DNA from 3 places in the Anaerosalibacter massiliensis genome. Region 2 is predicted to be linked to each of the others. Evidence: riboswitches for the same ligand, from Rfam matches in the RefSeq annotation. Region 2 holds a riboswitch; each other region holds the start of a gene.
What was found. A riboswitch is a leader RNA that binds a small molecule or an ion and turns the genes downstream of it on or off. The one in region 2 is predicted to bind S-adenosylmethionine.
Positions count from the first base shown of each region.

Region 1: it holds a riboswitch for S-adenosylmethionine, as region 2 does, so the genes downstream of both, metK (methionine adenosyltransferase) here and NSA23_RS09875 (O-acetylhomoserine aminocarboxypropyltransferase/cysteine synthase family protein) in region 2, are expected to answer to the same signal.
Region 3: it holds a riboswitch for S-adenosylmethionine, as region 2 does, so the genes downstream of both, NSA23_RS14065 (methionine ABC transporter ATP-binding protein) here and NSA23_RS09875 (O-acetylhomoserine aminocarboxypropyltransferase/cysteine synthase family protein) in region 2, are expected to answer to the same signal.

Region 1 covers NZ_JANJZL010000008.1:40,734-50,947, reverse strand. The annotation lists gene NSA23_RS11455 (hypothetical protein) at 1-221, opposite strand, end outside; gene NSA23_RS11450 (YvrJ family protein) at 281-424, opposite strand; gene NSA23_RS11445 (DUF2922 domain-containing protein) at 485-703, opposite strand; gene NSA23_RS11440 (DUF1659 domain-containing protein) at 735-956, opposite strand; gene NSA23_RS11435 (sigma-70 family RNA polymerase sigma factor) at 1,011-1,574, opposite strand; gene metK (methionine adenosyltransferase) at 1,768-2,955, opposite strand; SAM riboswitch class I at 3,045-3,159, opposite strand; gene NSA23_RS11425 (COG2426 family protein) at 3,219-3,692, opposite strand; tRNA gene NSA23_RS11420 (tRNA-Pro) at 3,899-3,975, shown strand; gene NSA23_RS11415 (tRNA lysidine(34) synthetase) at 4,707-5,420, shown strand; gene NSA23_RS11410 (rod-binding protein) at 5,471-5,806, opposite strand; gene flgG (flagellar basal-body rod protein FlgG) at 5,831-6,625, opposite strand; gene NSA23_RS11400 (flagellar hook-basal body protein) at 6,641-7,681, opposite strand; gene mreB (rod shape-determining protein) at 7,746-8,771, opposite strand; gene spoIIID (sporulation transcriptional regulator SpoIIID) at 8,955-9,209, opposite strand; gene NSA23_RS11385 (M23 family metallopeptidase) at 9,309-10,073, opposite strand.
Region 2 covers NZ_JANJZL010000006.1:19,506-29,719, reverse strand. The annotation lists gene NSA23_RS09900 (glycoside hydrolase family 38 N-terminal domain-containing protein) at 1-1,227, shown strand, start outside; gene NSA23_RS09895 (MurR/RpiR family transcriptional regulator) at 1,273-2,055, shown strand; gene NSA23_RS09890 (glycoside hydrolase family 1 protein) at 2,075-3,460, shown strand; gene NSA23_RS09885 (ROK family protein) at 3,474-4,379, shown strand; gene NSA23_RS09880 (phospho-sugar glycosidase domain-containing protein) at 4,385-4,486, shown strand; SAM riboswitch class I at 4,637-4,730, shown strand; SAM riboswitch class I at 4,790-4,893, shown strand; gene NSA23_RS09875 (O-acetylhomoserine aminocarboxypropyltransferase/cysteine synthase family protein) at 4,978-6,255, shown strand; gene NSA23_RS09870 (homoserine O-succinyltransferase) at 6,269-7,105, shown strand; gene NSA23_RS09865 (homoserine dehydrogenase) at 7,116-8,357, shown strand; gene NSA23_RS09860 (aspartate kinase) at 8,374-9,576, shown strand; gene NSA23_RS09855 (hypothetical protein) at 9,610-10,197, shown strand.
Region 3 covers NZ_JANJZL010000013.1:46,769-56,982, forward strand. The annotation lists gene nifJ (pyruvate:ferredoxin (flavodoxin) oxidoreductase) at 1-2,232, shown strand, start outside; gene NSA23_RS14045 (CDIF630_02480 family spore surface protein) at 2,258-2,455, opposite strand; gene NSA23_RS14050 (HD domain-containing protein) at 2,600-3,196, shown strand; gene NSA23_RS14055 (MetQ/NlpA family ABC transporter substrate-binding protein) at 3,223-4,023, opposite strand; partial or broken gene NSA23_RS14060 (methionine ABC transporter permease) at 4,037-4,602, opposite strand; gene NSA23_RS14065 (methionine ABC transporter ATP-binding protein) at 4,603-5,607, opposite strand; SAM riboswitch class I at 5,726-5,824, opposite strand; gene NSA23_RS14070 (YkuS family protein) at 5,922-6,194, opposite strand; gene NSA23_RS14075 (hypothetical protein) at 6,297-6,536, shown strand; gene NSA23_RS14080 (spore coat protein) at 6,553-6,816, shown strand; gene pyrB (aspartate carbamoyltransferase) at 7,052-7,975, shown strand; gene NSA23_RS14090 (aspartate carbamoyltransferase regulatory subunit) at 7,975-8,406, shown strand; gene NSA23_RS14095 (dihydroorotase) at 8,409-9,611, shown strand; gene pyrF (orotidine-5'-phosphate decarboxylase) at 9,598-10,214, shown strand, end outside.

The sequences.
Region 1 (10,214 bases), on a different contig from region 2:
ACTAAATTATTTACATTTAATAAATTGCCATAATGTTTTCTTGATTCCTTTAAATCTATTAAAAAATATTTACCTAGGCAATTTAAAAAACTCCTCAAGCTCTTATCTATATAAATCTCTCCACTTTTATAAGTATATATAGCTGTACAATTCCCTTTCATATTTAAATATACGGGAATGAAAGCCATCAATTCTTCTTCTACATATTTCCCTATATTCATAAAAATCCCTCCCTCGACTATTATAATAGAACACTAGTTCTAAGTCAAGAGAGGATTTTTTATTTTATACTAGTTATAACTTTAGATAGCTCGTTTATGCTTTCTGTTAAATCGTCTAATTTACCTTCTATTCTAACCAAAAGATAAATAGATATAACTATTGGAAAACCTAAATTAGCTATCTGAGTATAAATTTCCTCCATGATAACCTCCTTTCCTTAATTTAAGTAAACAGTGGTGGAGATATCTCCACCACTTACAAATTATATTTCCATTTCTTCAATAGTAGTTCTAATAATTCTGGCTCCTGTTGGCAATATAATATTCCCTCCTGCAGAGAAGAATACATTTGTATCTACAATAGTGTCCATAGTATTTCTTACTTCCTCTCCAGTTAAATCATCCTTTGGATCATCTACTGAAAAAGTTACCCTTCTATCTTCTTCATTTTTAAATATCATTTGCAATTTAGCATTCTCCATTAAATCACCTCCTTATATTATTTTCTTTTGATTACTCTTCTAGTAGTTCTACCTCTTCTACCTTCTTTACCTTTAGTAAAGGCATAGATTGAAGAGCTGATAGAGATTTTCCTACCTCATAAACATTTTCATTAGCTGCATCTACTTTAATCCTAGAATAAGTTTTAGATTTAACTATAGGTTTATCTCCATCCATTCCTCCATCTAGTTCCAATTTTAATTTGGAAGATTCCTTTAGTTCTGTAACTGCCATATTATCACCTCCTTCTACTTCTTATATAGAAATAAGGTGACAATCTTACTATTATTAAATATTTTTATTTATTATTTTTTTCATTTTTTCTACTGCTTTTGTTTTTGTATTTACTACTGTCCTATAAGATATATCTAATTCTTTACTAATGTCTACCATATTCATTCCTTTAATATAGTAATTTATAAAAATCTCCCTTTGTCTCTTACTAAGACTTGATAAACCTCTATATAAACTTTCTCGTTCCTGATTATTTATAGCAATTTCTAAAGGTCCGAATCCATCGTCTTTTATATAGTCTATAAATTCTTCACCATCATCTATTGTTTCATTTAAAGATAAAAGACTTTTCTCTTTATGCTTATCTAAATAATGATATTTGAGTTGTAATTTCACATATCCTAAAAACTTTGTTTCCTTTGAATTATCATAATTTTTAATACAACTGAGTATTATTTCATACCCTTCTTGTATAAAATCATCATATTGAGAGTAGTCATTGTAATACCTTTTTATAGAGCTTAAGATTAAAGGTTTCAATTTAAATAATAATTTTTCTTTAGAACTTCTATCTCCCTTCTTACCTAGAGTTACAAGACTTTCTATTTCTCTATACAAACATATCCTCCTAGTGGAAGACCGGCCTTCTAATATTGCTAGCAACTCTATATTACTCTTAAAAAAGGAAATAAAAAAAAGTAGAGTAAGCCATTCTACTTACTCTACTTTTACAATTTTTATATTACTTTATATATAAATACCGTACTTTAAATAAGTCTTTTACAAAAACTTATAGACTTTAAAAAACTCCTTATACTTCAAGACCTTCTTTTCTAAGTACTTCTGCCTTATCAGTTTTTTCCCACGTTAAGTCTAGGTCACATCTTCCAAAATGACCATAGCTTGCTAATTGTTTATATATAGGCTTTCTTAAATCTAATTTATCAATAATAGCTGCAGGTCTTAAATCAAAATGCTTTCTTACTAATTCTTCAATCTTTTCATCTTTAATTTTCCCAGTTCCAAAAGTTTCAACATATATAGATAATGGTCTAGCTACTCCTATAGCATAAGCAAGTCCTACTTCACATTTGTCAGCAAGTCCGGCTGCTACTATATTCTTTGCTACATATCTAGCTGCATAAGCTGCAGATCTATCTACTTTTGTTGAATCTTTTCCTGAAAAAGCTCCTCCACCATGTCTTCCATATCCACCATAAGTATCTACAATTATTTTTCTACCAGTAAGTCCAGCATCCCCCATTGGTCCACCTATTACAAATCTTCCAGTCGGATTTACGTAGTATTTAGTATTATCATCTATCATATCTTTTGGAACTATTTTCTTTATTACCTCTTCAATAATATCTTTTCTTATAGTATCTAAATCTACATCACTACTATGTTGAGTAGAAACAACTATATTTTCAATCCTTACAGGCTTATTGTCTTCATATTCAATGGTTACCTGAGTTTTCCCATCTGGTCTTAGATAGGGAAGTATACCATCTTTTCTAACTTTCGAAAGTCTTATAGATAGTTTATGAGCTAAGGCTATAGGCATAGGCATAAGTTCTTCTGTTTCATTACAAGCAAAACCAAACATCATGCCTTGATCTCCAGCACCTATTTCATCATATTTGTCTTCGCCATTTTCCTTATGTTCTAATGCTTTATCCACTCCCATTGCTATATCCGATGATTGTTCATTTATAGATGTTAGTACCGCACAAGTATCAGCATCAAAACCAAATTTTGCTCTTGTATATCCTATTTCTTTTATAGTTTTCCTAACAACTTTAGGTATATCCACATAACAATTTGTAGTAATTTCCCCTGAAACTAATACTAGTCCAGTAGTAACAGAAGTTTCACAGGCTACTCTAGCATTAGGATCTTCTGCCAAAATAGCATCTAATATGGCATCAGAAATTTGATCACAAACTTTATCTGGATGACCTTCTGTTACTGACTCTGATGTAAATAACCACTTTTTCATAAGAGTACCTCCTTAAATTTAGCATAATAGCTTAATTTATTCTAAAAAATAAATAAGCCCTTCCCAAAGGAAAAGGCAGACAAACTGTCACCTCATCTTTCAGAATTTAATTCTGTGGGATTTAGCACCGTCGTAAGCTTTTATACTTAGTTACAGGTTGCCGGGTTTCATAGGGCCCATTCCCTCCACCACTCTTGATAAGGTATCAAGATTTTGTATTCATTTATTTAATTGTATCACACTAAAAATTTTTAGTCAATTGACTAAAAAACTGATATAACCTTATAACTTAGACTAAATACTATAATTCCTGAAGTAATTACTCCTCCTATAATAGCAGCTAAAGCTTTATTAAAATCTATTTTAAGTAATGTTGCAGCTATACATCCAGTCCAAGCTCCTGTAGTTGGAATTGGTATAGCAACTAATATAAAAAGTCCTAATAAACTATATTTCTGTATTTTTTCTCTACTTCTTTTAAGAGTTCTTTTCTTAACCCATTTTATTAATTCAGAAAAAAGAGCAGTTTTTTCTAAATAATTCATTATTGGTCCTAAAAGTTTCAATAGGAAAGGTATAGGAATTATATTACCTATAATACTTAAAATAAAACTTTCTAATGGTGTAAAACCCAAGGAGATACCTAATGGAATAGCCCCCCTAAGTTCTACAAGAGGCATGGCAGCAACTAATATTACAGTTATTTCATCCTTTATCGTTTCTAATATATCCAACATATAATCCCCCTCACTACTACTAGTTTAATATATTCTACCCATTATAATAAATTCCTTTACAAAAAACAAAATAGTTTGAAATAGTTAGATATAATTAAATTTGACGAGATATCAATAGATATATAGCTATATTTTAACTTTTAGCTGTTTTTTATGCATTGCATTATAATCTAAAATCTCCTATAATAAAATAGTCGTCGGAATTACGGGGTGTGGCGCAGTTTGGTAGCGCACGTGGTTTGGGACCATGGGGCCGGGGGTTCGAATCCCTCCACCCCGACCATTTGTAAAAAAGAAGGATTGAAAATTCAATCCTTCTTTTTTTATACCCTATTTTATTTTTTATTATATACTATTTTATATATTATCAATAACCGGTTCAATTTATTTTAGCTTATACTTTCTTTTAACCTTGTACCAGCTCCAGCAAATACAAATAAAAATTCGCTCCAAAAAAAGTTTTGATGAAATAGTATCCTACCAAAAAATAAAATGCTAAATATTTTCAAACTCACTTGGCTGAAACAGTGAAAAATTTTTAACGCATTTTATTTTTGAGTCGGATTATTTCATAGCAAAACTTTTTTTAGTCGCTCATTTTTTATTTCTATTTGCTTAAAGATTGTATTATTTGAAAAAATACAGCTAAAAGTTTCAAAGTTAGAGTTTTTGGTTTAAAGAATTAGCGTAATTAAGAATTTTAGGTTATTGGATTTAACTGACTAAAAAGACTTTGATTAGAAAATAGAGACGAATTTTTTCATAAAACCTGTGAAATTGATTTTCAATCAATTTAGCAAAAACCCATTATTTACGTTAGAATTTTATGAAAAATTAAGTCCTATTTTCTTCAAAGCTTTTTCGGAAGGAAAGCCAATAACCCAAAATCCGTGGCTTGGCATAAACTAAAAAAGCATACAAATTTAGAAAAATAAATAGTGAAATATATGGACTACAATAGTATAATATATTTTGATATGTTTTTACTTACTTTCTATAAGAAAGGTTGATATAATGAAAAAAATTTTGGGACCTATGAGAAAAGCTATAGAAGATTTTAATTTGATAGATGATGGTGATAAAATCGGAGTTGGTGTATCTGGAGGAAAAGATAGTATGCTTCTTTTATATGCATTGAAACTTTATCAAAGATTTAGTCCAGAGAAATTTGAATTGGAAGCTTTTACAGTTGATTTAGGTTTTGAAGGCTTTGAAACAAAGGCCATTGAAAGCTATTGTGAAAGTATAGGAGTACCTTTCAATTTGAAAAAAACTAATATTAAAAATATAGTATTTGATACAAGAAAAGAAAAAAATCCCTGCTCTCTATGCGCAAATATGCGGAGAGGAGCTATTCACAACTCTTTAAAAGATAGAGGATTTAATAAACTAGCATTAGGCCATCATGGTGATGATGCTATAGATACGTTTTTCTTAAGTTTATTATATGAAGGAAGAATAAATACTCTTCCTCCTTTAACCTATTTAGATAGAAAAAAAATATATATTATACGTCCACTATTATATGTATCAGAACAGGATATAAAAAATTCTATAGAAAAAAATAATATTCCTATAGTAAACAATCCTTGTCCAGCTGACAAAAAAACCAAAAGAGAAGATATGAACAAATTAGTACATAAAATCTATAAAGAGGTTCCTGATGCTAGAAATAGGATACTTACAGCTCTAAATAATGAAAAAGGGCTTAGACTTTGGTTTAGCTAAAAAAGTAGTGGAAACCCCACTACTTTTTTTACAATATATTAATATATTTATTATATCTTAACTACATTTTTATTTTTAAAATCATCATAGAGAATCTTAGCTATTCCTATCCCATCTTCTTCACTATCAGACATTTTTTTAGCCATCTCTTCATCAAACATATCTTCAAATATTTTAGTAGCTGTACTTTTTTCTATAAGTCCATTGTCTGGAATAGTCTTTCTCATTTCTTTCAGCATCATATGAATAAAAACGGCCTCAAACTCCTTGCATACATCCATTAGCTCTTTATCCTTTTTATCTTCACTAGCATTTTGAATTCTCTTTTGAAGAATATCCTCATCTGTAGTCTTTTGCATTATAAAACTATTGGGAAATATCTCCATATCTTCACCCCGTTATTTCTCTAATTATCTTTTAAGATTTCCAATCAATTGAAGCATTTCATCGGAAGTTTGTATAGTTTTAGAATTTATCTCATAAGCCCTTTGAGCAGTAATCATTTTTACCATTTCATCTACTACTGCAACATTTGAAGACTCTAAATAACCCTGAGCTATTTTACTTTCCATTTCATTTGCACCTATAGGGATTTCTCCACCAGAAGCTTCTGTAGCCCTATAAAGGTTTGAACCTTCACTTAAAAGTCCTTCTGGATTCATAAACCTAACTAATTTTAATCTTCCTAAATTTACTGTCCTATCTGCCTCATCCTTTGCAGTTATATTTCCTCTTTCATCAATAGTTATATCTCCCAATCCACTCCTAATAACTATATCATTATTTGCATCATTTAAAACTCTATAACCTTCTGTAGTTACTAATGTTCCTTGATTTCTATCTATACTTAATTTAAAACTTCCATCTCTTGTATACCTTATATCTCCATTAGGAAGTTCTACTGCAAAAAAACCTTCCCCATTTATGGCTACATCATAATCACTTTGTGTTTCAATGAAACTACCATTTTTAAAATTTCTCTTAGTTGCTGTAGGCATGACACCATGACCTACTTCTAAATTCACTGGTCTACCTTCATCATCTACTATATTGTTTCTTCTCATACTTGTATAAAAAAGATCTTTAAATTCTGCTCTTTGAGCTTTGTATCCAGTAGTATTTACATTAGAAAGATTATTTGAAATAGTATCTATATTTAACTGTTGTGCTCTCATTCCTGTAGCAGCAGTCCACATTGAACGCATATTATTCTTCCTCCCCTATACTCTACCTATTTCATTTGCTGATTTGTCCATCATTTCATCTTGTACTCTTATAGCTTTTTGACATGATTCAAAATTTCTTAAAAGAGATATCATCTCCACCATCTCTTTTATAGAATCTACATTTGAATTTTCTAAAAATCCTTGTAACAATTCTCCATTAAAAGGTATTTCTTCAGCATCTACATCTTCTGCCATCCTATATAAGTTGTCCCCTATTTTTCTTAAAAATTCTTTATTGTTCAAATCTACAATATCTAAACTACCTACCATATTTCCATCTACTAATACTCGTCCATCTTTTGTAATCTTTACATCATCTCCATTGATAATTATGGGCCCACCACTTCCCATAACTCTATGCCCATCTGATGTAATTAGCTCTCCTATATTATTTACAGTAAAGGAGCCATCTCTAGTATAGTAAGTTTCTCCATCTTCACCTTGAACTTTAAAGAATCCACTCCCTTTTAATGCTAAATCAAAAACTCCTCCAGTATCAAGAAACTCTCCTTGTGTAAAATCTGTTACAACTTTTTTTACTTTCACTCCTGGACTCATAGTTCCTATAACTTTTGCATTTGGATGGAATACAATACCTTCAAGTAATCCTTCAATATTTCCTCCACCTCTAATGGGATTACGATTTTGATCTAGTATGTAGTTTTCTCCGTTTGTCCTGTATTCATCCTGCTCATTTTTATAGAAAGTTTTTAAATAGCCTTCATCATCAACTATAAATCTAATATCTTTCACATAGCTTATACCATTAGGAGTTCTAACCATGAAATAGCCTTCATCTGTATGTGCTCTATGGATATTCCCATTAGTTTCATAACCTATTTCATTTTCCATTCTAGGTTTAAAATCTGGTCTATCATTTATTTTAGAAAGCAAAACTTCTGGGAAAGACTCTGTTAAGACCACATCTTTCTTAAATCCTGTTGTGTTTAAATTTGAAAGGTTATTTGATATTGCCTCTAATCTTCTTTGATTTGCCATCATAGCAGTAGCACTAATATATAATCCCCTATTCATTGCATCACATCCTTGACATAATACTCATAGGTATATATCGTCAATTTTAAAGTATACTTTAGAACTATCTTTCAACTATAGAATCAGAATCTAATAAACTATTTTCTAAGACATCTACCCAATCTAGAGCTTTGCCTGTCCCTGTAGCTACACAAGCAATTGGATCCTCTGCTATATTTACTCTAATACCAGTTCTTTCTGATATTAATTTATCTAATCCATATAAAAGTGCCCCTCCACCTGTCATCACTATTCCAGAATTTGCAATATCTGCTGCTAATTCTGGTGGCGTTCTTTCAAGTACTGTATGCACCGTATCTACAATGCTTGAAATTGGTTCTTCCATTGCTTCAAACATTTCTTGTGAAGAAATATTTATAGTCTTTGGAAGTCCAGTTACTAAATTTCTTCCTCTTATCTCCATATAAACTTCTTTTTCTCTTTTATAAGCTGTTCCTATGTTTATTTTTAATGCTTCAGAACTTCTTTCTCCAATTATTACATTATGTTTTTTTCTAATATATCTAGTTATTGCTTCATCGCAATCATCTCCTGCAGTTTTTATAGAACGGCTAACTACTATTCCCCCTAGAGAAATAACAGCTACATCAGTAGTTCCTCCTCCAATATCTACAACCATATTTCCATTAGGTTGGGTTATATCTATACCTGCACCAATTGCTGCAGCAATTGGTTCTTCTATCAAATAAGTTTTCCTTGCACCAGCTTGAGTACTAGCTTCAAGAACTGCTCTTTTTTCAACTTCTGTAACCCCACTTGGAACACATACTATGGTTCTAGGTTTAAAAAATGTTTTTCCTGAAGCCTTCTGTATAAAATATTTCAACATTCTTTCAGTTACACCATAATCAGATATTACTCCCTCTTTTAAAGGCCTCATTGCAACTATATTACCTGGAGTACGTCCTAGCATCTTTCTTGCCTCTTCTCCTACAGCTAAAAACTTGTTTGTATTGTAATCAATTGCTACTACTGAAGGTTCATTTAGTACAACTCCCTTATCTTTAGCATAAACTAAAATACTCGCAGTTCCTAAATCTATTCCCAAATCTGTTCTAAAAGCAGCCATTTTTGTTCCTCCTTTATTCTAATCATATATAAATCATATGTTATTTTCATTTTTAGTCATCATATTATAATTCTATACTCATTTTAAAATTCCTTCAACTTTTTAAATATAAGTATCAATAAAGGAGAAAATATATACAAATAGCTTAAAAGGTCCCAATGGGACCTACCCAATGGGACCTATTTAATCGCTAGCCGCTTTGTATTTCATCTTTGTAGCTTTGCCACCTCTAATATGTCTTTCTGCCTTGTTTTGCTCTAGTACTTTTTTTACCATACTTGCTACAAGAGGGTTTATCTTAGGGAGACGTTCTGTCACATCTTTATGTACTGTACTTTTACTCACCCCGAATACACTGGCTGCTTGTCTAACGGTTGCCTTTTCACTTATTATATACTTTGCAATCTCTAAAGCCCTTTCTTCTATATAGTCTTTCACATATTTAACCCCCTTTGAACTTTATTTTAGGATTGGGTCTTTTTAAATATCTATGCACACTAAATCTCTAATAGAACCTTTATTCACACCTTATGAACTTTAGTTGATACCTGGTAGATATTTTTTAGGATCTACTTTTTTTCCATTGAATATTGTTTCAAAATGTAAATGAGGCTCATCAGCCATCTCTAATCCTTTAGGTTTTCCTACTCCACTTATAGGAGTTCCTTTTTTGACACTCTGCCCTTTTTTGACCATATCTTTTGTAGATAAATTTGCATATCTACTCTCTAATCCTTTTCCATGATCAATTGTTATAACTATTCCCCATAACTCATCTTCATATACTTCTTTTACAACACCGTCAAGACAAGCCTTTACTGCTGTTCCCTCATTGGCCTTAATATCTATTCCTTCATGACTAGTCCACTCTTCTAAAGTCTTCGAATAAGCTAAATTATCGGTACTAAAATCTAATCCTATTTCTCCTTCTACTGGCATATAGAAAGTTTGGATTACATTGTTTTCTTGCTCTTCCTTTGGCTTTTCTTTAGGTTCCTCTTTAGGCTCTTCTTTTGTTTCTTCTTTAGGTTCTTCTTTTTCCTCTTCTTGTTTTTGTTTTTCCTCATGCCTTTTCTTTTCTTGTTGTTTTAAACTTTCCAATGATGGCTCTTCTACACCATGCTTATCTTCGTCTGTTAATATTAAAAAATCTTCCTCTTCTACAGGATCATTTTCACTTTTCATCCTATCTAAATTTTTCTTTGAGGCCCATACAGCTGCTGTTCCTACTATACAGACGCAAACAAATAAAATAATATAAAAGCTATCCTTATGAGTTAATTTATCGAATTTTTTTTTCATACATACACCTCCGTCTCAACTTCTAATACTATTATTGCCAAAATAAAATATTTAATACACAATTAAACATTTTCATTTGAATAAAAAATTCGATAAAAGTAGAGGACTATTTCTTTGATTTCTTTTAATATAGTGTAAGGC
Region 2 (10,214 bases):
ACGGAAACAGAAGCAAATGTAGACAATTATATAGAGAGTGAAAAGATAAAGATAGAATTAGAAAACGGAAAGATAAATATAATAGATAAAGAAAAAAACAAAATATATAAAGATGCCATATATATAGAAGAATCAGGAGATGAAGGAGATACTTATGACTATTCTCCTCCGTATAATGATAGAATATATAAATTTGATTTTAAACATAGTATCATAGATACAAAACATGGAAAATATGTGGATGTTATAAGATTAAAAGGCAATTATGAATTACCTAAGGACTTAGAAAGTAGAAAAAAAGATTTAATAGATAGTTATGTAGAGTATGATTTACAAATAGAGCTTACAAAAGATTCTAAACTAATAGAATGCAATATGAAAATAAACAATAATGTAAAAGATCATAGAATGAGGATAATATTTAATACTGGTATAAAATCAAAATATTCTTATGCAGATACACCTTTTGGCTATATAAGAAGGGAGACGGTACCTAAGCATATAGATGATTGGAGAGAAATAGGGTGGAAGGAAGAACCAACTCCTATATATCCAATGTTAAGCTATGTAAATCTTAATGAAGATGAAAACAGTTTTACAGTAATGTCAAAGGGCATTAAGGAATATGAAATAGTAGGTGATAGAAAAGACAAAGTAGCTCTTACTTTATTTAGAAGTGTAGGATATTTAGGAAGACCAGAACTTTTAAGAAGACCAGGAGTTGCCTCGGGAAATCAATTTAAGTACATAGAAACGCCTGATAGCCAATTATTAAAACAGTTACATTTTAAATTTGCTATAGATTTAGACAGGAAATTTTCTCCATATAAAATAAAGAAAAAGTATATAAATTATTCTATATCTACACCGTATTATCAAATACAAGAGTTAAATAAGTTTACTAATACATTAAAATACTTTGTAAGCAATAAATTATCCCATAAACTTCCCAATGAATTTAATCTATTAGATATGGATGAGATAGATGGTATAATAGTAAGTGCCATTAAGAAAAGCGACAATGGAGATGGGTATATATTGAGATTATACAATCCTTCAAAAGAATTTATCAAAAATGGAGGAAATATAAAGATAAACAAAACCCTAGAATCTATCGAATTGATAGATATGAAAGAAGATAAGATAGAAAGTATAAAGGGTTCTAATATCCTAAATATAGGATCATTCAATCCTAAGGAGATAAAAAACTATAGAATAAGGATGTAAAATATAATCTGTTACTTTGAGGTGAAGAAATTGGGGAAAAATTTAATGTTGCTTATAGAAAGTATGAAATTGGAATTTACTAATGTAGAGACTGTTATAGCACAACATTTTTTAAACAGAGGAGAGTCTCTTACCATAAGTGAGTTATCTCAAAAATTAAACGTATCTGAAGCATCTATAACAAGATTTTCTTCGAAACTAGGATTTAATAATTATAAAGAACTGATATATGTATATAATCAAGAACTAAAGATTAAATCCAATAACAATATAGTTTCAGATAATTTAATGATAAACGGATATATGGATATAATTAGGCAGGTTGTAGAAAAAGTAGATATAGAATCTATAAAAAATATAGCAAATTTAATATGTACTCATAAAATAATACATGTTTTTGGTTTGGGACTAAATGGAATAGTAGGTTCAGATTTGAAATTTAGACTAGTCAGAGTTGGAAAATATGTAGAGGTAGTGTCAGATGCGAAATCTATGCAGATGGTGGCTTCTATATTAGAAGAAGATAATTTGGTCTTGGCTTTAACTTTGAGAGGAAAAAATCTTGAGATGTTAGAAAGTATAAAAGTAGCTAAAAAAAATGGAGCTAAGGTAGTGTTGATAACTGGGAGCGAAGATTCGCCAATTATAGAATATGCGGATTATTATGTACTTACAGCTAATTTAGATCATGAGGATTGGGTAGGAAGCATATCAGCTCAGATACCTATGTTAATTGTTATAGATATGATATTTTCCGAATATATATTAAGAGATAAAGATTTGGTAGAAAGATGGTTAGATACAGAAAAAGCAGTTTTTTGTAAATAAAATTAAGGAGAGTAATGAAATGAAATATAATTTTCCAAAAAAATTTCTTTGGGGAAGTGCAGCATCAGCTCCCCAAACAGAAGGAGCATGGAATATAGATGATAAGGCACCAACCATATGGGATTATTGGTATGGAAAAGATAGGACAGCCTTTTTTAATGGAATAGGACCTGAAAAAGCATCTAATTTTTATGAAATGTATAAAGAAGATATAGCTAATATGAAAGCTATAAATTTAAATTCCTATAGAACTTCTATATCTTGGGCTAGATTGTTGCCAGATGGTAGAAATATAAATCCTAAGGCAGTAGAATTTTATAATAATTTAATAGATGAGATGATAGATAATGATATAGAACCTATTATAAATCTTTTCCATTTTGATATGCCTATGCTAATGCAAAATAAAGGTGGATGGGAAAGTAGAGAAGTTGTAGAAAGCTTTGCTCTCTATGGAAAAAAAGCTTTTGAGATTTTTGGAGATAGGGTCAAGAAGTGGATAACATTTAATGAACCTATAGTGCCAGTGGAAGCCGGATACCTTTATAAAATGCATTATCCTTTAGTAACCGATATGAAAAGGGCAGTTCAAGTTGGATACAATACTATGTTATCTAGTGCAAGGGTTATAGAGGAGTTTAGAAAACTTAAATTAGATGGAAAGATAGGGATAGTATTGAATTTAACACCCTCATATCCAAGAAGTAACGATAAGGAAGATTTAAAATCGGCTAATCTAGTAGACCTCATGTTCAACAGAAGTTTTCTAGATCCATCAGTTTTAGGAGAATATCCAAGTGAACTTATAGAATTTTTAAAAGAAAATGATTTAACTCCAGAGTGGAAAGAGAAAGATTTAAGAATAATAAAGAAAAACACAGTAGATTTCTTAGGAGTAAACTACTATCAGCCAAGAAGAATACAAAAACGAGAAACACCTAAAGATACAGAAAGTTTAATGCCTGAAGATTTTTTTGAATATTACATATGGCCAGAAAGAAGAATGAATGTATATAGAGGCTGGGAAATATATGAAAAGGGATTATATGATATAGGCATAAATATAAAAGATAATTATAAAAATATTCCTTGGTTTGTATCAGAAAATGGAATGGGAGTAGAAAATGAAGAAAGGTTTATAGATGAAAATGGAATGGTTCAAGATGATTATAGAATAGATTTTATAAAGGAACATTTAAAATGGCTTCATAAAAGTATAGAAGAAGGTTCAAATTGTTTTGGATATCATCTATGGACATTTATGGATAATTGGTCATGGTGCAATGCTTATAAAAATAGATATGGCTTATATAGAGTTGACTTAGAAAATAATTTCAAACGAAGCCTAAAGAAAAGTGGACTTTGGATAAAAGAAGTAGCAAAAAATAATGGATTTGATGATTAGAAAGGAATAAAAAATGGATAAAAAAATCATAACTTTTGACATTGGTGGAACTAACATCAAATACGGTATGGCAGATAAAAAAGGAAATATTTGTTATAAGGGAAAATACCCTACACCAAAAAAACTAGATGATTTTTTAAATAGTATAAAAAAAGTAGTAGATAGTTTAAAAATAAAAATAGATGAGAGTAAAATAGATGGTATAGCTATGAGTGTTCCCGGTGCTGTAAATAATAATACGGGGATTATAGAAGGGGCTAGCGCAGTACCTTATATTCATCATTGTAATATGAGAGAGTTAATTACTAAGACAACTGGATTTAAAGTATCATTTGAAAATGATGCAAACTGTGCAGCTTTAGCAGAAGTATGGAAAGGCTCTGGAAAAGATGTTAATGATGCCCTATTTGTAATATGTGGTACTGGAATAGGCGGTTCAATAATAAAAAATAAAAAAATTCATACTGGGAAAAACCTTTATGGTGGAGAATTTGGATACATGATAATGGATAGAGATTTTGAAACAGGAAAATTTAAAAATTGGAGTGAAACTTCTTCTACATCATCTATAGTTAGAAATGCAGCCAGACTAATGGGAATAAGTCCAAGAGATTTAAATGGAGTTAGAGTGTTTCAATTGGCGGAGGAAGGAAATAAATATTGCATAAAGGCGATAGAAACATTTTATCAAAATTTTGCAACTGGTTTATATACACTTCAATATATTTATGACCCAGAAGTTATAATAATAGGTGGTGCTATAAGCGAGAGGGAAGATTTAATAGATAAAATAAATGAGAAATTAGAATTTTTAAAAGCTCATATAGATATAACTACTATTTTGCCCACTATAAAAAAATGTGAATATGGAAATGATGCGAATTTAATAGGTGCAGTATATAATTACATTTTGAATTAAAGCCTATGCCTAATAGTGGCAAAACAAGTGTAGTAGGTAAAGTTGCAGATGAAGAAGTATATTTATTAGATAAAATTAGACCTTTGCAAAAGTTTAGATCAAAGTAGATGTGTGTCAATGGGATGTTTTGTTTGGCATATCTTAAAATTTAGATGATTAAAATAAGTCTAAAAGAGATAATATAAATTTTTGAATTTAAATATTCCTTGACATATCTTATACTTGATGTTAATATGTTTACAACAATTAAATAATATAACTTATCCAGAATTAGGGTAGAGAATTAGCTCGTTGACCCTATACCAACCTGTTATATTTTTAATAAGGTGGTTCTGCTAATGTCGATAAGATGGATGATAAAAAGAGATTAAATCCTTCCTAAGACATTAGGAAGGATTTTTTGATGGATAATCTTATCAAGAGAGGTGGAGGGACTGGCCCTATGAAGCCCGGCAACAACCAGTTTAAACTGGAAATGTGCCAATTCCTGCAGCCATTGGCTGAAAGATAAGAAGGTCTTATTTTCATTTATTTATTTAGACACTTCTTATTTATAGAAGTGTCTTTTATTTTTTAAAAATTGAAAGGAGAGATATACATGAAAAAAGATTGTAAACAAGGAACAATATGTGTTCAAGGAGGATATTCTCCAAAATCAGGAGAGCCAAGGGTGCTTCCTATTTATCAAAGTACAACATATAAGTATAAAGATCCTGATCAACTTGCAAATATATTTGATTTAAAAGAAGAAGGCCATATGTATTCAAGGATAAGCAATCCAACTGTTGCTGCCTTTGAGGAAAAGATAAGTCAACTTGAAGATGGAGTAGGAGCATTAGCCACTTCGTCAGGGCAAGCAGCTACAACTATTGGAATACTAAATATATGTGGACAAAATCAACATATCTTGGCTTTATCCACATTGTATGGTGGCACTTATACATTGTTATCCACAACTTTAAAAAAATATGGTATAGAAGTAACTTTTATTGATCCAAATATGGATGTGGAGGAAATACTAAATTATTCTAAACCAAATACTAGGGCTATATATGCAGAAACTATAGGAAATCCTGCATTGAATGTTTTAGATTTTGAAAAATATTCTAAGGTAGCAAAGACATTAGATATACCTTTTATTGTTGACAATACATTTCCCACTCCATATCTTTGTCAGCCTTTTAAACATGGAGCCAATATTATAATCCACTCAGCAACTAAGTATATAGATGGCCATGCAAATAATATAGGTGGTGTAATAATAGATGGAGGTAATTTCAATTGGGATAATGGGAAATATCCAGAGTTTACAGAACCTGATGAAAGCTATCATGGTATTAGATATTATAAAGAGTTTAAAGAAAAAGCATATATAACAAAAGCCAGAACCCAATTATTAAGAGACATAGGTTGTTCTCTAAGTCCTTTTAACAGCTTTATGTTTAATTTAGGGTTAGAAACCCTTCATTTAAGAATGGAAAAACATAGCCAAAATGCTTTAAAGTTAGCTAAATACTTAGAAAGTCATGAAAAAGTTTCTTGGGTTAATTATCCTAAATTAGAAAGTCATCCTGACTATGAATTAAGTCAAAAATATTTACCTTTAGGTGGAAGTGGTATACTTACTTTTGGAATAGAAGGAGGAAAAGCTGGAGCTAAAAAATTTATGACTAATTTAAATCTTGTTTCTTTAGTCGTCCATTTAGGTGATGTAAGGACTTCTGTACTTCATCCTGCTTCAACTACCCATAGACAACTTAGTACTAAAGAGTTGAAAAAGGCTGGAATTAAAGAAGACATGATAAGAGTATCTGTAGGAATAGAAGATATTTCAGATATAATAGAGGACTTCCATAGTGCTTTAAGTTTAATTTAAAAAGGTGATAAAAATGAGTATTTATTTAGAAAAAAATGTTTTAAATTTAGAAAAAGAGAAAAAAGTTCCCAAAATAGGGATTTTAAATTTAATGCCAAATAAAATTGAAACGGAAATACATTTTTTAAATCTTTTATCCCAAGTTTCTATAGATATTTATATATATTTTATTCGTCTTGAAAGTTATATTCCTAAAAATTGTAGTTTTAAGTATTTAAAAGATAATTATATAACTTTAAAAGATATAGAAAATGATTTTTTAGATGGATTGATAATAACAGGTGCTCCTTTAGAATTAAAAGAGTTTGAAGATGTAGAATACTGGCAAGAACTTAGTTCTATAATGGAGTTTTCTAAAAAAAATATAAAATCCACCATATATATATGTTGGGGAGCTTTAGCTGGATTTTATTATCATTATGGAATACCTAAATATAATTTGGAAGAAAAGGTATTTGGAGTCTTTCCACACAATGTTCTTAATAAAAATCATAGATTATTGAAAGGTTTTGATGATGAGTTTCTAGTTCCTCATTCTAGATATTCATTAGTGAGAGAAGAAGATATAAGAAAAGAGAAAGGTCTCGAAATATTATCAACTTCAGATGAAACAGGAATATTTTTAGTATCTGATAAAGGTTGTAATAAAATTTTTTTAACTGGTCATCTTGAATATGAATCTGAAACATTGAAAAAAGAATATGAAAGAGATACTAAATTAGGAAAACCAATAAAAATGCCTAAATATTATTCTTACAAGGATGATTTAAATACTAAATTAAAATCAAGATGGAGAGCTCATGCTACTCTATTTTATACAAATTGGATACATGAATATTTAATAAGGTAGGTGTATATAAATGATAAATATTGGACTTATGGGACTTGGTACAGTTGGTTCAGGAGTATATGAAATAATTAATAATAGGAGAAGATTTTTTGAAGATGAAATAGGGGAAAAAATAAAAATTAAAAAAGTACTAGTTAAAAATAAAAATAAAAATAGAAATATTGATATTGATGATAAATTACTAACTTTAAATCCTAAAGATATATTAGACGATCCAGAAGTTGATATAGTAATAGATGTTTTGAGTGAAAAAGAAATTGCTTATGATTATTTAAAATATGCTTTAGAAAACAAGAAACATGTTGTTACAGCCAATAAAGCAGTTGTATCTTCCAAAATGGAGGAATTATTATATTTGTCAAAGGAAAATAATAAGGCATTTCTTTTTGAAGCTAGTGTAGGTGGAGGAATACCTATAATAAATTCTTTAAAACAAGGAATAAAAGCTGATGATATATTCCAAATTCAAGGAATATTAAATGGCACAACAAATTACATACTTACAAAAATGTACGAAAAAGGTATTTGTTTTAAAGATGCATTAAAAGATGCACAAGATAAAGGATATGCTGAAGCAGATCCTACAGATGATATTAAAGGATATGATACTGGAAGAAAACTAGCTATATTATCCACTATCGCTTACAATCAACCAGTAGATTCAAAGTTTATTAATTGTCGTGGAATTGATGAAATAAGTATTGAAGATATAAATGAGTTTAGAAAATTGAAACTTGTTCCCAAACTCATTGGTAGTTCGCAAAGATCTGATAATCATATTTATGCAAGTGTGGAGCCACTATTAGTAAAGGATGAATCTTTCTTTTCTAATGTTAAAGATGCTTTCAATATCATTTCCTTAAGAGGCTATAATACTGGAGAATTACGTTTTTATGGTCAAGGAGCTGGGAAAAATCCTACAGCCAATTCTGTAGTGCTAGATGTATTGGATATAGTTAAGGGAACTTACACAAATGGAAAAGTTTATGAAAATAGAAAAATAAGTGGAGATAAATATTTAACATTTGACGGAGAGTATTATCTTAGACTTAGTTCAAAAGATGGAAAAGATAATAATTATCTATTAAATATACTTAATATGTATAATTCTAAGCATAAAGTGATAAATGATAAAGAAAGTTTAATTGTAATACTTCCTTGGACTTCGGAAAATTTGATTAATAAAATGATAAATGAAATTAAATTAAATGTAGAAGATATAAGGTATTTTTATTCTGGAATATATGGTTAGAAGGGATTGATAGCAAATGGATGTAGTTGTTCAAAAGTATGGAGGTTCCTCAGTAGAGAATATTGAAAAAATAAAATATATAGCTAAAAGAATAATTACTAAAAAACAAGAAAAAAAGAATTTAGTTGTAGTAGTATCAGCTATGGGAAATACCACAGACAAATTAGTATCCCTGTCTAAAAAGGTATCTAATATACCAGATAAAAGAGAATTAGATGTGCTATTGTCCACAGGAGAGCAGCAAACAGCGGCCTTGTTATCTATGATTTTAAAAGAATTAGGATGTGATTCTATTTCTTTAACGGGATATCAAGCCAAAATATATACAGAAGGTGAGCATACTAGATCTACTATAAAAGATATTGATAAAAGCAGTATTTTAAGATATTTAAAGCAGGGGAAAGTAGTTATAGTTCCAGGTTTTCAGGGAATTGATAATAAAGGAGATATAACAACCTTGGGCAGAGGAGGTTCGGATATTACTGCTGTAGCTCTAGCAGGAAGACTTAATTGTATATGTGAGATATATACTGATGTAGAAGGTGTATATTCTGTAGATCCAAGAATATTTTCTAATGGAAAGAAAATAGAATACATTGACTATAATGAAATGCTTTCTCTATCTTCTTCTGGCACAAAAGTATTAGATAAAAGAGCCATAAAATTAGCTAAACAATATAATGTACCAATTTATTTAGCTTCAAGTTTTACTGATAGTAAGGGTACTTTTATAGGGGAGGTTAGCAAGGTGGAAGAAAGCAAAATAACAGGATTATCAATAGATGAAAGTTGTATTATAATAAATATATTAAATATTAATAATAGTGAACATGAAATAATAAATTTTTTAAATACTTTAATCAGCATTGGAGTAGATATAAATACTATAAATGTTTTGAATATTCCAAATGAAGCTATAAACATATCGTTCATATGTTCAAAAGATGATTATGGTTCAATTGATAATATAGAAGAATTAGTTTACTCGGAAATTAATCCAATAAAAGTTGTTAAAGATGAAGATTCTATGAAAGTAACTCTAATTGGGACAGGAATTAATTTAGTGGCAGATTATCATACTAGAATATTTAAAACATTTTATGACAATAACATAAAAGTAAAGCAGGTGATTAATACTGAATTTAGTATATCCTATGTTATTAGTAAAGAGGATAAAAAGAAACTTATTTCAGATATAGTTAAAGAATTTAGTTTATGATATAATATAATAAAATGGCTGGGGGATAATGCTATGGATAATGAAGAAAAAATTTTGATGATACTAGGTGACATTCAAAAGCAATTTAATTCATTTGACAGCAGACTTTCAGACTTAGAAAAAAGCACTGAAGGGCAGTTTAAATCATTAGATAATAAATTTTCAGGCTTAGAAAAAAGCACTGAAGAGCATTTTAAATCATTAGATAATAAATTTTCAGGCTTAGAAAAAAGTACTGAAGAGCATTTTAAATCATTAGATAATAAATTTTCAGGCTTAGAAAAAAGTACTGAAGAGCAGTTTAAATCATTAGATAATAAATTTTCAGACTTAGAAAAAAGCACTGAAGAGCAGTTTAAATCATTAGACAATAAGTTTTCAGATTCAGAAAAGAATACTAAAGACCAGTTTAAGTTATTAGAAGAAAAGATGGATAATCGCTTTAAGTCAATAGAAGAACGTATAAAAAATGAACATGATATGACTAGAAAGGAATTAAAATCAGAAGTTCAATATGTTCATGATGAAGTTAAAGAAATGAGAGAAGACTTTAGATCTGTAGAACAAATAACTGCAAAGAATTGGCGTGACATAAATAATCTCAAATCTATTATATCATAAAACTTTATTATTCAATA
Region 3 (10,214 bases), on a different contig from region 2:
AAGATGGCAATAAAAATAATAGGAGATAATACACCGTTATATGCTCAAGGATATTTTTCATATGATAGCAAAAAATCAGGAGGAACAACCATATCCCATTTAAGATTTGGGAAAACACCTATAAAGTCTACTTATTCAGTCCATGAAGCAGATTTTATTTCTTGCCACAACAAATCCTATATATATCATTACGATATATTAAAAGGTCTGAAAGATGGAGGAATCTTTGTTTTAAATTGTCCTTGGGAAGAATATGAATTAGGAGAAAAACTCCCTAATTATGTTAAAAAATATTTAAAAGATCACAATATAAATTTTTATATAATAGATGCAGAAAATATTGCTCAAGAAATTGGGTTAGGTACAAGGATTAATATGATAATGCAATCTGCCTTTTTTAAATTAGCAAATATAATTCCAGTAGAAGATGCAGTAAAGTATTTAAAACAATTTATAGAAAAAACCTACGGAAAAAAGGGAGAAAAAGTAGTAGAAATGAATAATAAGGCAGTAGATGAGGGAATTAATAGTATTGTAAAAGTAAGTATACCAGAAAGTTGGGCTAATATAGATATAGTGAAAGAAACAGAAGAAGTAAAAGACGAACCAGATTTTGTAAAGAGAATTCAAAGGCCTATGGCCAAATTAGAGGGAGATAATTTACCAGTTAGCTCATTTAGGTATATGGAAGATGGAACATTTCCTATGGGAACTGCTGCATATGAAAAAAGAGGTATAGCAGTACTTATTCCTCAATGGCAGACAGAAAAATGTATTCAATGTAATCAATGCTCATTTATCTGTCCTCATTCAGTAATAAGACCTTTCCTATTAGATGAAGAAGAGATAAAAAATAAGCCAAATACCTTTGAAACTAAAAAAGCTGTTGGGAAAGGATTAGAAGGTTTGGAATACAGGATACAAGTGAGTCCTCTTGATTGTACTGGATGTGGAAACTGTGCAGATATTTGTCCAGCACCAGGAAAAGCTTTAGTAATGGTTAAAGCAGAAAAAGAAATTGAAAGACAGGTGGATAATTGGGAATATGCTGCTAATAATATAAAATATAAAGATAATTTAATGAGTAAAACTATGTTAAAAGGAAGCCAATTTTCTAAGCCTCTTCTTGAATTTAATGGAGCATGTGCAGGATGTGGAGAAACTGCTTATTTGAAACTAGCAACTCAACTTTTTGGGGATAGAATGATGATAGCCAATGCTACAGGTTGTTCATCCATCTGGGGAGCTAGTGCACCGTCTATACCCTATACAACAAATAGAGAAGGAAAAGGACCAAGTTGGGCAAATTCATTATTTGAAGATAATGCAGAGTTTGGATTAGGTATGTATTTAGCTGTAAAGCAGATAAGAGATAAACTTGCTAATCTAATAGAAATTGGAATAGAAGAAAATATTAGTAATGAATGTACAAATATATTTAAAGAATGGTTAAACTATATGGATGATGGTGAAAAATCAAAAGAAGTATCTAATAAATTATTAGAAATTATTAGCAAGAATGAATACAACAAAAATTCGACTATTAAGGAAATACTTAAATTAAAAGATTTTCTAGTTAAAAAATCTCAATGGATAGTTGGAGGAGATGGATGGGCATATGACATAGGTTACGGAGGATTAGATCATGTTATTGCTACAGGTGAAGATGTAAATATTTTAGTATTTGATACAGAAGTATATTCAAATACAGGAGGGCAAGCATCTAAAGCTACTCCAACAGCTTCAGCAGCTAAGTTTGCTTCTTCAGGAAAAGTAACAAAGAAAAAAGATCTAGGAAGAATGGCTATGACCTATGGATATGTTTATGTAGCACAAGTTTCGATGGGAGCAAATATGAATCAAACCCTAAAAGCCATAACTGAAGCAGAAAGCTATAAAGGTCCATCACTTATAATATGCTATGCTCCTTGTGTTGCACATGGTATCAAGGTAGGTATGGGCAAAACAGTTGAAGAGGAAAAAAAGGCTGTGGAGTCAGGGTATTGGCATCTATATAGATACGATCCAAGATTAGAGATGGAGGGAAAGAACCCATTTATATTAGATTCTAAAAAGCCAGAAAAACCTTTTAAAGATTTCATACTTGGTGAAGTGAGATATTCTCAAATAGAAAAAACATTCCCTGATTTAGCAGAAGAGTTATATGAAAAGGCTGAAAAGGATGCATCTGAAAGATATGAAATATATAAGGGGCTTTCAGAAAAAGAATAAGAGCAAGGATATCCTTGCTCTTATTCTACTTCTGGTTTTGTTCAACCCATTCTTTTGCTTTCATTACTCCTTCTAAGGTAGGAATTGGTACTCTTGATTCTGGCTTTAATCCCTTAATGTCATAATAAGCTGCTGTTGTTTGATTTTCTATAGGGATAGACATTTTTTTCTCTTTAAACTTATTAATATTAATATTTAAATTTTTATCATTATTTTTAGTCATTCTATCCCTCCTCATTATTTATTATTTGTATATGTAGAAAAAATAAACTATAAATTTAAAAATATATTTTATATAATATAAATATACTAGGGTCAAGATATAAAAGCTAAGATTTAGTAAAATCATAGGAAGGAGATAAGTAAAATGAATAATGATAGAGATTTGGCAAAAGAGATAAAGTTTATAATAGAATTAGATAAAATGAAAAGTATATTTAGAGAAACTAGCCTTATAAATAAGTCTAAGAGGGAAAATGATGCCGAACATTCTTGGCATATAGCAGTGATGTCTATGATACTTTCTGATTATGCAGATGAAGATATAAATGTACATAAAGTTATGAAAATGTTATTAGTTCATGATCTTGTAGAAATATATGCAGGTGATACTTTCTGTTATGATGAAATTGGAAATATGGATAAAACTAAAAGAGAAAAAGAAGCCGCAGATAAACTTTTTAGCATGTTGCCAAAAGATAAAGAAAAAGAAATAAGAAAGCTTTGGGATGAATTTGAAGAAATGGAAACAGAAGAATCTTTATTTGCCAATTGTATGGATCGGTTTCAACCTTTCTTAATGAATTATTATTCTGGTGGAGGAACTTGGAAAAAGTATAATATTTCAAAAGAACAGGTTCTAAAAAGAGGTGAACCTATAAAGAAAAGTTCAAAAAAACTTTGGGATTTTGTGGAAAGCTTAATAGAGGATTCTGTTGAAAAGGGATACATTAAAAAACTTTAGGGTATTTCACCTAAAGTTTTTTAATGTTAAAATCCAGGAATAACTGCACCATTATATTTTTCTTCAATGAATTTTTTGATTTTTTCACTTTGAAGAGTTTTTATTAATTTTTGAAATTTTTCTTCTTTTTCTTCACCTGCTCTTATAGCAATAATATTTGCATAAGGTGAATCCTTATCTTCTAAAATTAGAGCATCCTTTGTTGGAGTAAGACCTGCTTCAATAGCATAGTTTCCATTTATTACAGCACCATCAATATCTTTTAGTACTCTTGGCAATTGAGCAGCTTCCATTGGTTTAAATGAAATATTTTTAGGATTTTCTTCTATATCTTTTTCTGTAGCTGCAAGGCCAGAATCTTTATTTAATTTAATTAAACCATTTTTTTCAAGAAGTAAAAGAGCTCGTCCTCCATTTGTAGGATCATTTGGTATAGCAATAGTACTACCTTCTTTAAGTTCATCAATAGATTTGTAACTTGATGAATATAATCCTAAAGGTTCTACATGAATTTTTCCTAGAGATGCAATATCAATATTTCTTTCTTTTTTAAAATCATTCATATAAGGTTCATGTTGGAAGAAATTAGCGTCAATTTCTTTGTCAGCTAAAGCTAAGTTTGGTTTCACATAATCTATAAATTCTATTATCTCCAAATTTATTCCTTCACTTTTTAAATCATCTTTAATATTTTCCACAATTTCTTTATGTGGTACAGGAGATACTCCTATTTTTATAGTGTTTTCTTCTTTATTACTTTTTCCACATCCAGTAAGTATTGAAAAACTAAGAATTAAAATTAGAAATAATAATATATTCTTTTTCAAAATAACTCCTCCTTTATTTTTTGTCTATAGATATAGCTAATTTATTTCCAAGTATCTGTATTCCTTGTACTAAAATTATAATAATTATTACAGAAGTTATCATAATATTTGTTTCAAACCTGTATAATCCATATCTTATAGCTAGATCTCCTAATCCTCCTCCACCTATTGCACCAGCCATAGCTGAATAACCAATTAGATTAATAATAGTTAAAGTAACTCCCATAATTAAAGAAGGCATAGCCTCTGGAATAAGTACTTTAAAAACTATCTGAGGTACTGTAGCTCCCATAGATAAACTAGCTTCAATTATTCCACCATCAACTTCTTTTAAGGCAGTTTCAATGACTCTAGCTACAAAAGGAGCAGCAGCAATTGAAAGAGGTACTATAGTGGCAGTAGTACCGATAGTACTCCCTACTATTAGCTTAGAAAGTGGAAATACTAATATCATTAAAATAATAAATGGAAAAGATCTAATAATATTCCTAATGGAAAACCTATAGTTAGAGAAAAAATAGTAGAGAAAAATACCATGTATAATGTTTCAAGTAAAGATGGAATTAAAAGCTCTAACATCTAAATCACCTCCAGTTTTATATCTTCATCTTTTAGCCAGTCTATAGCCTTTTCAATTTCTTCAGATTTACCTGATATTTCTAATATTAAATTTCCTATACTTGTACTCATTAGTTCATTTATATTTCCTGAAAGGATATTTACATCTATATCAAAATATTTCACCATTTTAGAAACTATAGGTTTTTTAGAATTTTCTCCTAAGAAACTAAGTCTTAAAATTTTGCTCCCAGGTTTTCTTTCATAGTCTATTTCTTCTTCAGTATTTAATTTTAAATTAGAAATAAATTCAGTGGCAGTTTTAGTTTTAGGATTAGTAAAAATTTCTTCTACTGTACTAAGTTCAATTATCCTTCCATCTTCTATAATAGCTACTCTATCGCAGATATCTTTTATAACTTCCATCTGGTGAGTTATAAGTACAATAGTAAGTCCAAATTCTTTTCTAATTTTATCTAATAAATCTAATATAGATTTAGTTGTTTTGGGATCAAGGGCAGATGTTCCTTCATCACTAAGAAGTATTTTAGGATTGTTGGCTAAAGATCGTGCAATAGCTACCCTTTGTTTTTGTCCTCCACTTAGTTGAGAAGGATAAGCAAGTTTTTTATCTTCTAGCTCAACATATTTTAGAAGAGTATTAACTCTTTTATCTATTTCTTCTTTACTTAATCCTTTTAGCTCTAAAGGGAAAGCAATATTCTTATAAACATTTTTTGAAGATAAAAGATTAAAATGTTGAAAGATCATTCCTATTTCTTTTCTTGTTTCTCTTAAGCTTGTATTATCAATATTAGTTATTTCACTTCCATCAATAAAAATCTTTCCATTACTAGGTTCTTCAAGCCTATTTAAACACCTAATTAAGGTAGATTTTCCTGCACCACTTAAACCAATTATTCCAAATATTTCTCCTTTTTTTATTTGAAGATTAATATCCTTTAAAGCATATATTTCTTCATTATTATTTTTATATATTTTAGATAGATTTTCTACTTTTATCAATGAGACCCACTCCTTTAAGCAATTAACGCATTAAATCATATTATATATGAAAAACCTCTTTCCACAGGTTTTTTTAAAAATAAAAAAACCTCTTTAAGAAGAAAGAGGTTAAAATCCTCTCTCATCTTTCGGTTACACCGTAGGAATTAGCACCTTGCAAATAAATGCAGGCTGCCGGGTTTCATCGGGCCAGTCCCTCCACCACTCTAGATAAGAGTTTATCATTATTTTTATATATTGAAGTTCGGATACAACTTTAGATTACATTCTATTATTAAAATTATGTTTTGTCAAGAGAGAGTATGAATTTTATTTTACTTTAAATTATTATATTTGTTTTCTAAAAGATCATATATTTCTTCAGGAGTTTTGCCTTTAGCCTCAATTATTGGAACTTGTGGGTTTTCATAATTTGCTCCACTAGTACTTAAAACATCAATTCCAGAAACAACTATAGCACTATATTCAGGAGAATTTATTTTTTCTAAATTTTTATTTTTATAAAGTGTATAAACATCATATCCAGAGTCTTTCAAGAAATCTATATAGGGAGTTAAATTGTTTTCAACTACTACTTTTTTTTCCACTAAATCACCTCCATTAAAATTATTATTGCCACTTTTCTATTTTAATATTTAAGTCTTTTTTGCCATGAATAAATCTATAAGAATGAAGCAAAATATTAAAGGATGAAAAATAAAAAGAATAGAAAGGAGAATTTTATGGCTTTAAAAAATACCTTAAATCTAGGTAATATAAATCAACAAGAACTACAAAGTATAAGGGAGATTGCTAGTAGTCATCAAACTATGGCTACAAAATTTGATTTTTATTCTAATCAATGTCAAGATCAACAAATAAAACAAATGTTTAAACAATCAAGTCAAGACGCTAAAACTACTGCTACAAATTTAATAAATTCATTATAAAAATAGGAGGTATATTATGCAAGAAAAAGAAATGGTAGATGATATATTATCTGGTACTAAGGCCAGTATAGATTATTATTCTAGAGCCATAACAGAATGTGCTAATCAACAACTTAGAAGCACATTACAACAATTGAGAAATGAAGCAGAACAATTCCAATATCAATTATTTCAAATAGCAGAACAAAAAGGTTATTATAAACCAGCACCAACAGCTGATCAGCAATCTATTCAAGAAGTTAAAAGTGGACTAAGTGGCGGTTCTACAGGAATGGAATAAAGTAAAAGGACTCCAGATGGAGTCCTTTTAAATTTCTATAGCCTATTGACAAATATCTTTAACTATGATATTGTAAATAAAAATAATAGGGCCTTTAAACTGATACTGTGAGATCAGAAAGGGAAGCATAAAAAATAGCCTCGCTACATCTATGCCTTCCTTTAGGAAGGTTTTTTTATGCTCTGGTCCTTTTCTTTTAAATTAGTCCTGAGAGACTAAAAAAGGAGGTAATAAAATGTTAAAAGGTAGACATTTAATTGGTTCAGAAGATTTTACTAAAAGTGAATTAGAAGAAATATTTATTTTAGCAGATGAAATAATATCAAATCAAGATAGTTTTATAGATTCTTGTCATGGAAAAATACTGGGAACCCTTTTCTACGAGCCTAGTACTAGAACTAGATTGAGTTTTGAATCTGCTATGTTAAGACTTGGAGGTAATGTAATAGGTTTTTCAGAAGCTGCTTCAAGCTCTGTAAAAAAAGGTGAAAGCATTCCAGATACAGTGAGAACTATAGGCTCATATGCAGATATTATAGCTATGAGACATCCAAAAGAAGGTGCCCCTAAATTAGCTTCATTTTATTCACCTATTCCTATTATAAATGCAGGAGATGGAGGACATCAGCATCCAACTCAAACACTTGCGGATCTTTTAACTATAAGAAATACAAAAGGCAAATTTTCAAATTTAACCATTGGACTTTGTGGAGATTTAAAATTTGGAAGAACTGTCCATTCACTTATAAAAGCCCTTTCAAAATATGAAAATAATTCATTTGTGTTGATTTCACCTCAGGAATTAAAAATACCCAATTATATAAAAACTGAAGTATTAGATAAAAATAATATAAAATATATGGAAGTTGAACGATTAGAGGACATTATATCTAGTCTAGATATACTATATATGACTAGAGTTCAAAAAGAACGTTTCTTTAATGAGGCAGATTATATAAGACTTAAAGATAGTTATATTTTAGATTCTAAAAAAATGAATATGGGAAGAAAAGATTTAACAGTATTGCATCCATTGCCAAGAGTTAATGAAATTAGTTATGAAGTAGATAACGATCCTAGAGCTTGTTATTTTAAGCAAGTTAAATTTGGTATGTACGTGAGAATGGCCTTAATATTAAAACTTTTAGGGGTGATGTAATGCTTTATATAGATAGTATTGTAAATGGCATTGTGATTGATCATATAAAGGTAGGATATGGTTTTAAAATATTTAATTATTTAGGATTAAACAATGCAGATTGTAGAGTAGCACTTATTATGAATTCTCCTAGTAAAAAGCATGGGAAAAAAGATATGATAAAAATCGAAAATGTCATGGATTTAGATTTAACTATGTTAGGTTTTATAGTTCCTAATATAACAGTAAATATTATTGAAAATGAAAAAATAAAAGAAAAGATTAGTCTTTCCCTACCAGACAGAATAGAAGGAGTAATAAAATGTAAAAATCCTAGATGTGTAACTTCTACAGAAAGAAATATAAAGGATATATTTATTCTTACAGATGAAGACAAAGGAATATATAGATGTGAGTATTGTGATCATATTTATGATACTTGGGAGGAATAAAATTGAATTTACTCATAAAAGGAGCTAGAATTGTAGATTTTAATAAAGATTTTAAAGGTGATATTTATATTGAAAAAGGTAAGATAAAAGATTTTGGCTCAAATTTAAATTATGATTGTAAGACTATACATTGTGATAATTTAGTGGTTATGCCTTCTTTTATAGATATGCATACCCACTTTAGAGATCCAGGATTTACTTATAAGGAAGATTTAAACTCAGGGAGTAAAGCGGCGTTAAAAGGAGGATATACTTTTGTAAATCTTATGGCTAATACAAATCCTATATGTTCTAGTATGGAAGTGGTGGATTATGTACTTAAAAAATCAGAGGAATTAAATTTAATAGATATTCATCAAACTGTTTCTATAACTAAAGACTTTGATGGAAAAACTTTAGAACATATAGATAGCCTAGGAAAAGAAATTAGGTTTTTATCTGATGATGGAAAAGGTGTTCAGGAAAGTGGAGTAATGTATGAAGCATTTAAAAAAGCTAAAGAAAAAGGACTTATTATTATAGCTCATGAAGAAGATGCTAGTTTAGCTAGTATTGATAGTAGACTTTCGGAAAATATAATGACCTTTAGAGATATAGAACTTGTAAGAACAACAAAAGGAAGACTCCATTTAGCCCATGTAAGCACAAAAGAATCTATTGAAGAAATAATTAAAGGGAAAAAGGAAGGATTGAATATTACCTGTGAGGTAACTCCACATCATATATCATTATATGATAATTCTTATAAGGTGAACCCACCAATAAGAAATAAAGAAGATGTACTAGCATTAATTGAAGCCATAAAGGCTGGATATGTAGATGCAATTGGAACAGATCATGCTCCTCATAGTGCAGAAGATAAAAGAGGAGGAGCTTGTGGTATATCAGGATTAGAAACAGCTTTTTCAATATCATATACTGCATTAGTTAGAAATGGACATATTTCTTTAAATAAACTATCTCAAATTATGTCATCTAATCCTGGAAATATAGTAGATATAAATAAGGGAAAAATAGAAATAGGATATGATGGAGATTTAGTAGTATTAGATTTAAACAAAGAGATTGAAATAAATAGTAAAGAATTTGTCTCCAAAGGGAAAAACACTCCTTTCCACGGCAAAAAATTCTGGGGAGAAGTAGTAGCCACTATAAAAAATGGGAACTTAAAATATAATGGGGGGATAGAAATTGATAATAGATAGATTATATGAAGAAGTAGAAAAGAAAGGAAATGTATGCGTAGGCTTAGATACTGCTTTAGAATATATTCCATCAACAATTTTAAATAATTATCATTCAATAGATGATATATTATTTTATTTTAATAAGAGGATAATAGATGCAACCATAGATATTGTACCTTGTTACAAAGTTCAAATTGCTTTTTATGAAGCTCATGGATTAAATGGTATGCTAGCGTATAAAAAAACTTTAGAATATATAAGGAATAAAGGTTCTGTAGTTGTAGCAGATATTAAAAGAGCAGATATTTCGTCAACAGCTAAAGCCTATGCTAGAGCCCATTTTGAAGGTGATTTTGAAAGTGATTTTATTACTCTAAATCCTTATATGGGTTTTGATAGTATAACACCTTATCTTGATTATGTAGAAAATAAAAATAAAGGGTTATTCATACTCCTTAGGACTTCAAATGATGGAGCAAAAGATATTCAATATTTAGATATTAATGGTAATGGCAAAGTATATAACTACATAGGAGATAAGATTAAGGATATATCTTATAAATATATGGGAAAATGCGGATACAGTTCTATAGGAGCAGTAGTTGGAGGGACTCATTTAGA